Haloferax marinisediminis: one gene and its partner. Each later gene encodes a partner of the first gene's protein in a complex. Links are inferred from orthologs where the notes say so. Each region holds a gene or a part of one and is shown on either strand. Other genes may lie near its edges.

What was found. Proteins that work in one complex are often made in the same cells at the same time.
Region 2: the proteins of GJR98_RS01755 (region 1) and dph2 are in contact, whole or in part, in a crystal structure (PDB 6Q2D), measured with the Methanobrevibacter smithii proteins. The link is inferred for Haloferax marinisediminis from one-to-one orthologs. Residues at the interface, in WP_011954157.1 of Methanobrevibacter smithii: Pro482, Asn483, Lys484, His485, Tyr553, Asp555, Glu556, Glu559, Leu560, Leu591, His592, Glu593, Asp594, Ala595, Val596, His597, Arg598, Gly599, Pro600; in WP_011954460.1 of Methanobrevibacter smithii: Met1, Met3, Tyr4, Pro28, Glu29, Gly30, Leu31, Met33, Phe58, His80, Thr124, Gln126, Ser179, Gly180, Asn181, Phe182, His183, Leu185, Tyr201, Asn202, Phe211, Ile215, Arg291, Asp295, Asp296, Gln298, Met299.

Annotation. Positions count from the first base shown.
Region 1 is NZ_WKJP01000001.1:324,176-328,443, forward strand. The notes cover bases 898-3,852. They hold GJR98_RS01755 (elongation factor EF-2), read right to left. Parts: upstream 3,490-3,852; coding sequence 1,306-3,489; downstream 898-1,305. Other genes in these bases: GJR98_RS01750 (hypothetical protein), read left to right, coding at 1,023-1,199; GJR98_RS01760 (DUF5781 family protein), read left to right, coding at 3,679-3,852. Outside these bases: GJR98_RS01740 (homoserine dehydrogenase), read right to left, coding at 1-300; GJR98_RS01745 (amino acid-binding protein), read right to left, coding at 297-878; more of GJR98_RS01760, read left to right, coding at 3,853-4,268. UniProt on the Methanocaldococcus jannaschii protein: Catalyzes the GTP-dependent ribosomal translocation step during translation elongation.
Region 2 is NZ_WKJP01000001.1:1,914,259-1,918,460, reverse strand. The notes cover bases 777-3,665. They hold dph2 (diphthamide biosynthesis enzyme Dph2), read right to left. Parts: upstream 2,794-3,665; coding sequence 1,759-2,793; downstream 777-1,758. Other genes in these bases: GJR98_RS09970 (alpha/beta hydrolase), read left to right, coding at 3,367-3,665; GJR98_RS09975 (hypothetical protein), read left to right, coding at 2,986-3,246; GJR98_RS09985 (hypothetical protein), read right to left, coding at 777-1,467. Outside these bases: more of GJR98_RS09985, read right to left, coding at 1-776; more of GJR98_RS09970, read left to right, coding at 3,666-4,020; GJR98_RS09965 (YlbF family regulator), read left to right, coding at 4,079-4,202. UniProt on the Methanocaldococcus jannaschii protein: Catalyzes the first step of diphthamide biosynthesis, i.e. the transfer of the 3-amino-3-carboxypropyl group from S-adenosyl-L-methionine (SAM) to the C2 position of the imidazole ring of the target histidine residue in translation elongation factor 2 (EF-2).

The DNA of each region.
Region 1 (4,268 bases):
GTCGTCGGCCAGTGCGCGCTCGACGTGTGAGAAGCCGGGCTCGGCGTCACCGAGCGTCGTCGGCGTCGCCTCGACCAGCACGTCGTAGTCGGTGTCGAACAGCGCCTCTGGGTCGTCGTCGCCGACGACGCCCTCGCGTTCTTTCCGGTCGTGGACCGTCTGCGGGTCGAGACCCGTCGGGTCAGAGACCGACGACGACGAGTCGGCGAACGCGACGACTTCGTGACCGTACTCGCCGGCGAGGTCCAGGACGGACCCACCGACTGCACCGGCACCGAGGACCGCGAGTCGGAGCGTCATGCTGACTCCTCCGTGAGCGGTTCGATGACGTGCAACTCTTTCTCCGCTGCAATCTCGCGGACGACGGCGAGCGCCTCCTCGGTCTTGCCTGCCCGTGCAGCGAGCCTGAGGCGCGCGCTGGACGATTCTTGCGTCCCGTCCGGTGCGGACAGCGAGAGGTCCTTCACCGTCGCGTCTGCGCACGCCTCGACGCGATGGAGCGTGTCGGAGAGGTCGGAGTCGACGAGGTCGCCGACGAGGATGAGCGTCACCTCTTCACCGAAGTGCTCCGCACCCGCGCGGATGACGTTGACACCGGCCTCGCGGAGGGCGTCGACGATGCCCGCGAATCGGTCTGGCGGACACTCGAGGTCGACTTCGACCGGGATGTGACCACGCGGGGTGAGGTTTCCGCGTTCGTGGAATATCGAAAGCAGGTTACCCCCGTTTTCGGCGATGGGCTGGAGCGCAGCGAGGAGTTGGCCGGGTTCGTCGACGAGTTCGAGTCGAACCGTGTGTGGCTTCGGCATCTCGCCACCGCCGTCGGTTTCGGCCTCTGCCTCGGCATCGCGTTCGCTGTCGATGTCTTGTGTGCTCATCGTCCCACCTCCGTGGGCCGTCCCGACAGTGTTGTCGGCGACGCGTTGCTCAGCCGTGGTTCCGCGTCGACGCGCCAGGAGTCGGGATACGTGCCCCTACGCATATGTGATGGTCATTCGGCCACGAGGTATAAGCCTTCGCAGGTGACACGCCTTGCCGACGACGCCCGCGTGATGGCACATCACACGGTGAAGACGCGACCCGTCGTGTATGACATGCTGAAGGTTCGACTCGCCGTGTTTCAGATGCAGGACGAGTCACGAATGGGCGAACACGAGGGCAGACAGACGGACGGCGACAGCGGACAGACGGCCAGTTAGCGAACAGACGCGAGCGACGAACGTGGTGCCAACTGACGCACCGGAACTCGTGACGGTGCAGTCGCTGGCGGGCCGATAAACGAAAGAAGGCGCTGGAGTGCGCTGTTTAGATGTAGTCGATTGCCTGCGAGAGCTCGAGCTTCATGCCCTTGCGCTCGCGAATCTCCATAATCTTCTCGCGCTGGAGGTTGTCCGAGAGCACGCGGAAGCCAGCGTTCTCCGTGTTCCAGGAGGCGCGACCTTCCGTCGCGGAGCGGACGTCGGAGGAGAATCCAATCATCTCTTCGACGGGTGCGATACCCTCGATGACCATGAGGTCACCTTCCTGGTACATGTCGTCGACGCGGCCACGGCGACCCTGAATCTCGCCGGATGCCGAGCCCATGTAGTCGGACGGAACGTCGATGCGGACGTTCTGGATAGGTTCGAGGAGCTTCACCTGACCCGCGATGAGCGAGCGGTGGACCGCGTCACGCGTTGCAGGGATAACCTGTGCGGGACCGCGGTGAATGGTGTCCTCGTGGAGCTTCGCGTCGTGGAGACGGAGGAGCGTACCCTGAACGGGTTCCGCGGCGAGCGGACCGTCGTCGAGTGCCTCTTCGAGACCCTCGATGACGAGTTCCATCGTCTCGTTGAGGTGCTGGATACCCTTCGTGTCGTCGATGAGGATGTTCGTCCCGTGGATGTGTTCGACGTTCTGGGACGTGTCCTTGTCCATGCCGGCTTCCTGCAGTGCCTCACGGCGCTCCAGTTCGGGCATGTCCATCGAGATTTCGCCGAGCTTGATGGAGTCGACGATGTCCTGCGAGAGGGGTTCCGCCGTGATGTAGAACTTGTTGTGGCGGTTCGGGGAGACACCCTCGACTTCGTGGGACTGACCCTGGACCTGCTCGCGGTAGACGACAATCGGCTCACCGGTGCGGACCGGGATGCCCTGGTTGTCGCGGATACGCTGCGTGATGACTTCGAGGTGGAGTTCACCCTGACCGGAGATGAGGTGCTCGCCCGTGTCCTCGTTAATCTCGATGCGGATGGTCGGGTCTTCCTTCGCGACCTGCTGGAGCGTCTGGATGAGCTTCGGCAGGTCGTCCATGCGCTCTGCCTCGACGGACTTCGTGATGACAGGCTCGGAGATGTGCTCGATGGACTCGAACGGCGTCATCTCGACGGACGAGACGGTGGAACCGGCGATGGCGTCACGGAGACCCGTGACTGCTGCGATGTTCCCTGCGGGGACACCACGGTCGAGTTCCTCGCGCTCGCCACCCATGAAGACACCCACGGACTGGACGCGGTTCTTGCCTGCGGTACCGGAGACGTAGAGCTCCTGACCCTTGCGGATGGTACCGGAGAACAGGCGACCCGTCGCGATTTCGCCCGCGTGGGGGTCCATCGAGATGTCGGTCGCCATGAAGACGACTTCGCCGTCGTCGTCGACTTCGCGCATCTGGCGCGCGAGGTCGGTCTCGGAGTCACCACGCCAGACCGTCGGGATACGACGGGGCTGGGCTTCGAGCGGGTTGGGGAAGTGCTCTGCGACCATGTCGAGAACGACGTCCGAGAGCGGCGTGCGCTCGTGGAGTTCCTGCCGCTTGCTGGCGCGCTCGAGGTCGATGATGTCGCCGAAGGAGATACCGGTCTCTTCCATCGACGGCATGGAGACACCCCACTTGTAGAGGGCGGACCCGAAGGCGACGGTCCCGTCTTCGACGGAGACAGTCCAGTCGTAGTCCTTCTCTTCGGTCATCCCACGGATGAGTTCGTTGACGTCGGAGATGACGTCGAGGAGACGCTGCTGCATCTCCGCAGGACCTTCCTGCAGTTCGTTGATGAGGCGGTCGACCTTGTTGATGAACAGGGCCGGCTTGACGCCCTCGCGGAGTGCCTGACGCAGAACCGTCTCGGTCTGCGGCATGGCGCCCTCGACAGCGTCGACGACGACGAGTGCACCGTCGACAGCACGCATCGCACGCGTCACGTCGCCACCGAAGTCGACGTGGCCCGGCGTGTCGATGAGGTTGATGAGGTGGTTCTGGTCGTTCCACTCGTGGGTCATCGAAACGTTTGCTGCGTCGATGGTGATACCGCGTTCCTGTTCGTCTTCTTTCGTGTCCATCGCGAGCTGCTGACCAGCAGTCTCGTCAGAGATCATGCCGGCACCCGCGAGGAGGTTGTCCGAAAGGGTCGTCTTCCCGTGGTCGACGTGAGCTGCGATGGCAATGTTCCGGATCTGTTCCGGCTTGTCCATCAGTTTCTCACATTCCTGGACGATTTTCTTTCGTCGGCCCATTATACAGAGGCCTACCGGCAGGAGGGTCAAAAGAGTAGTGTTTTTGCCGAGCGGATTTGCCCTTGTCAACCGTTCTACTGCCGGGGTATGAGCATTTCTGTCACGCTAGCGTGAGTGTCGTTAACACTGTCTCGTCCGTGGTCACCCGGCGGAAGAGTCATGTTGGTTGATAACATTACACACATACGAATGGACCTCCGTGTGCTCGGAGGCGCCCCTGCAGACCCGTTCTTGAGCGCCGCCGACCTGTTCGAAACCGAGTTCGACCTCGAATACCCAGTGTTCGTGCACGTGCGTGACGACCCAGACTCTCGCACGTGGGCCGCCCACTATCAGGACCACCACGTCCTCAACATCTCGCGACAGGTCGCGACGAGTGCGATGAGTCGAGAACTCGCCCTCCACGAACTCTCACACATGGCCCGCAACGAGGAAGGCCACGCCTCCCACTACCAGTCCACACGAGAAGCCGTCTTTCTCGCCCTCACCGGACGCACGGTCGAACGGCGAAAACTCGCTCACTGCTACCAGATTGCGAACCACTGCAAGGACATCTACGCCGACGACCTCACGCTCGCCGTCGCGCCCGCGGACAAACTCGTTCAGTTCCTCGAATCACAACTCGCGGCCGCACTCGCGGACCGCCCACGACCGACTGGACGACCGGGGTCACAACTCGTCACCACCGGGTCGGACCCAGAGATTACGGCTGTGAACGCGGCGTTCGCGCTCGCATTAGCTGAACGCCACGACCTCATCGCCCCAACCCACCGACTCTA
Region 2 (4,202 bases), 1.6 Mb from region 1 along the record:
GGCGTCTCGACCGGTGTCGCGCTGTCGCGTCTGGACGTATCCGTTCGCGAGTAGCGCTTCGACGGCGACGTCGAGACGGGGGCGAAGGCCGTTCGACAGACGCTTCTCGAAGGCGTCGCCTTCGTCGCTGTTGCGCGCGATATCGACACAGAACGCGTCGAACGCGGACCACGAATCCTCCTCGCGTGCGCCTGCGACGATTCCGTGGTGTTCTGCGCGCTCACGAAGTTCGGCAGTGACCGCGCGTCGTGTACGGGGGCGTGAGCGCGGCGGACCCGTCGTCAGCACGTGGAGTGCGATTGCTTCGAGGTCACCGAGAGGCGTGAGTGAATGCCCAGCGAGTGTGAGCGGCGTCGAACCCTGGGCGATGCCGTCGTCTTCGAGTTGTGCGAGCAACGCTGCCGCTGCGTCGGCCTGTCGTGAGAGTTCCGTCGTCGACTCGGTGACGGGGAGCGACGCTTCCGAGAGGTGTGTTCGAGCGTCGAGATAGGCGTCGAGTTGCGCGCCGAAGCGGTCGATGGTGTCGAACAGGGTTATCGTCGCGTCGTCCTGGAACTTCCCGAACCGGGCCTCACAACTCTCGCGGAAGCGAGCGAGCAGGTCGTGTGGGTCGTTTTCGACCGGCGAGAGGAGGCCAATTTCGGCGTCCAACCACTCGTCGAGCGCGTCGAGGACGGCGTTCGGGTCGCGCGTGTCTTCTGGCGACGGGCGCTGTTGGTCGGCGTCGACGAGGTCCGCGAGTTGTTCGCGGGCACGACCGACGTACGACGACATCGAAGTCAACGGAGAGTCGTCTTTCGACCCCCTCGCGTACGCGGTGCGGCGGCGCCGTTTCACACTCGAATCACCACTCGCGTCGGCGAGGGCGGCCCGAAGGTCAGAAAGCGCGATTCGAAGTGGACGCGCGACGGCATCCGCCGCAGGGCCGTCCGCGACGCGACGGAACTCGTCGAGGGCGGCGGTCGCCGTCTCGACGCCGGACACAACCGTTCGGAGGTCGGAGATGGTCGCCAAGTCGAGACGCTCGTCCGCAGGAACCGTAACGAGCGTAATCGCGTCGTGGGTGGTCGCACCGGAGTCGACGAGTGCGGTTCGCGCGGCGTAGAACGCGGCAGCGACCTGTGGCGGGGCGCTCGTGAGGTTCACCTCGACAGTGCCAGCAGCGACCGACTCACGCAAGAGGTCGGTCGTCTCGGCGTACAAGGTTTCGAACGACGCGCTGAACGGGAGTCGTGCTTCGTCGATAGAGGCGTCGAGACGGGTCGAGAGTGTTTCAGAGACTGTCCGTGCGACGCGTGCACGCGCTCGCTGCGCACCGGCGGCGCAGTCGTCCGGGTCGCGACCCTGCTCGGGGTCGGCCTCGTCACGGACCAGACGAACCCGGTCGGCGTCGAAGTCACCAGTTTCGAGCGGGGTGACGACCCGCTGGACGTCGAGTCCGAGGACGGAGAGGTGGGTCGTCGGCATCTTTCTGAGTCATTCGCTACCGGTACCCTGAATGTTGTGGTGACTCGTGCCGTGAACGTGTCAAATAGTGCCTATTTTTCAGGACCACGAGGGGAGATGCTCCGCCCGACGACGCCGACGAGCGAGGTGGGAGGAGAGAGTGAGAACTGAGGGGTGGGAGGATTGAGAGCGAAAGCTGAGGGGTGAGATGAGAGAGTGAGACGTGAAAGGTGAGAGGAGAGGAGGGGAGAGAGTGTGAGAACAGAGAGTGGACGCCCGATTACCGTCTCGTGTGGACGGTGTCGAACGGGATTACCACGTGCCGTGGAAGGTGTCGAACTTGAGGGAGTCCAGCGGTTCGTCGCCGACGGCGATGCGGTACTCCTGTGGCGTGAGCATCGGCTTGTGGAATCGCGGGCCGTCGTCGGTCGTGATGCGCGGGCAGCCCGTGTTGACGAACGCGTCCATGTCGAAGTTTCTGAGCCTATCAGGCGTCACTTCGTCCATGGTGATGAGGTACGCGTTGTCGTTGTCTTCGAGAATCTTCTCGGCAATCTCCATGCGGCCCTGCCCAATCTTGGTACAGAAGATGACGCCCCACTTCTCGGCGTCCATCGCCTTGTGTACCGAGGCGTAGCGCTGTTTCATGAACTTCCGCGTGTCGGCGAGGGTGACCACGTTGTTGACGGGGTCGGCGATGACGACGTTCTTCTCGGGGTGTTCCATCGCGAGGCCGAGTGGGTGGAACTTCCCGCCACCGACGTAGAGCACGTCGTCCGCAGGGATGTCTGCAGAGGCGTAGTTGCACCCGAGAACCTGCCCTTCGAAGGTGAGGCGGTCGTCACCCTTGCGGGTCTGGACGGTGTAGCCGCGCTCTTCGAGCCAATCACACATGTCGTCGAAGCGGTTCATGTGCTGAGCGGTGGTGACGAGGCCCACCTCGTCGCCCTGAATCTCCTCTAAGGCGTCCTCCATGATGGGGAACGGGTCGACGTTGGAGAACAGCGGGACGTAGATAATCTTGTCCGACTCCTTCATCGGCGAGTGACCGAAGTGGACGAACACGTCGGTCCGGCGCATGAGGTAGGTGTCGAGGTCGCAGGCACCGTAGCACGGTTGCCCAGAGAGCATGAACGTCACGTCGTCGTCACAGAGCTGTCGAAGGTCGTCTGCGACGGCCGGGCCGCGGCGCTTCAGCCCTTCGGGGAACTGCAGGCCGACTCGCTTCGCGTCGCGCTCTTCGATGGCGTCGATGATTCGTTCGAGTTCGTAGTCCCACTCCCGGTCGTGTTTGAGCGACATCCCGGTGTTTCGAAGGTCTCCCTCCGAAGAGGCGTCCTGACTCATTGACGCCCCCTTACCGATGAAGAGGTATAACGGCGGCGCTTCCCTACGATTGGGCGTCACACACCCACATACGACCCATTTCTCCAAGAGAGTAAACCGGACGCGTCCGGCCAATCAGGCTACCGGAAGGTGTCGTGCATCACCTGAACCAGACCGCAGTGCGCATTACTTGATGGGTGTCGTATACTGCCCATGTCAAGCGAGACCAATACACACGACGACGAGCACATGCACGAAGAACACATTCACGAGGAGAGTGACGACCACGAACTCACCGAGTGTCCGGCGTGTGGGAGACCCATCAGGGGTGCCGACGACCTCGAACGCGGTGAGGAAGTTCCCGAACTGACGAGAGTCGACAGTCGCAAAGTCATGGTTGGCCGCCAACCGAACGACCTCTGGATGTGCAAAGGGTGCGGTGCGACACTCGGCGTCCGCCGACGAAAGGCGTAATCCGACAACAGGCGTAATCCGACGAAGCATGGTGGTCGAAACGGTCACGAGACAGTCGTCCCACCCGGTTACCCTCCCGTCACTCGGGGATTCAAGAACGCCGACGGCCTAGCGGCGTCCATGACCGACATTCCACTCGAACACGTCTACGTCGAGCCATCAGAACCGGCCGACGGGGAGGCACCCGCCGTCGTCTTGCTCCACGGCCGTGGGTCGAACGAACAGGACCTTCTTTCTCTCACGCAGCACTTCCCGGACCACCTCCACGTCGTGAGCCTCCGCGCTCCTGACCGTTTGCAAGGCGGCTACACGTGGTACGAACTCGACCTCTCGGCCGGCGGACTCCACCAGAGTCAACCGCACACAGAACAGTTCGAGCGCTCCCGCGAACTCGTCCGCGAATCCATCGACGCGGCGATTTCCGAGTACGGCCTCGGCCCCGACCGAATCGGCCTCCTCGGATTCAGTCAGGGGGCGATTACGAGCCTCTCACTTCTCATCGAGAACCCCGAAAACTACGCGTGGGTCGTGGCGCTCCACGGCTACCTCGCCGAGACTCACGCCACTCACCAACCCGACGGGATTGCGGGGAAACCGGTCTTCGTCGGAGCGGGGTCGATGGACCGAATTATCCCCGCGTCGCGGGCGCAGCACGCCGCTGACCGCCTCCGTGAACTCGGTGCCGACGTGACTGCACAGGTGTACGACGCACCTCACGGCGTTGGACCTGACGAACTGGCGGCCGTCGTTTCGTTCGTCGAAACGCACGCCTGAACCCGCCAATAGGCCCCCCTTCGGCAGGTTGAAACCGTTCGACTCCTAACCCGCGGGTATGAGCACGCAGACGACGCGGCTCGAAGAACTCGGCCGTGAACTTGGCGAAGCCATCGCCGACCACCCGAAGTACGAAGCGTACGAGTCGGCGAAGGCAGCGGTCGAAGCCGACGACGAAGCCC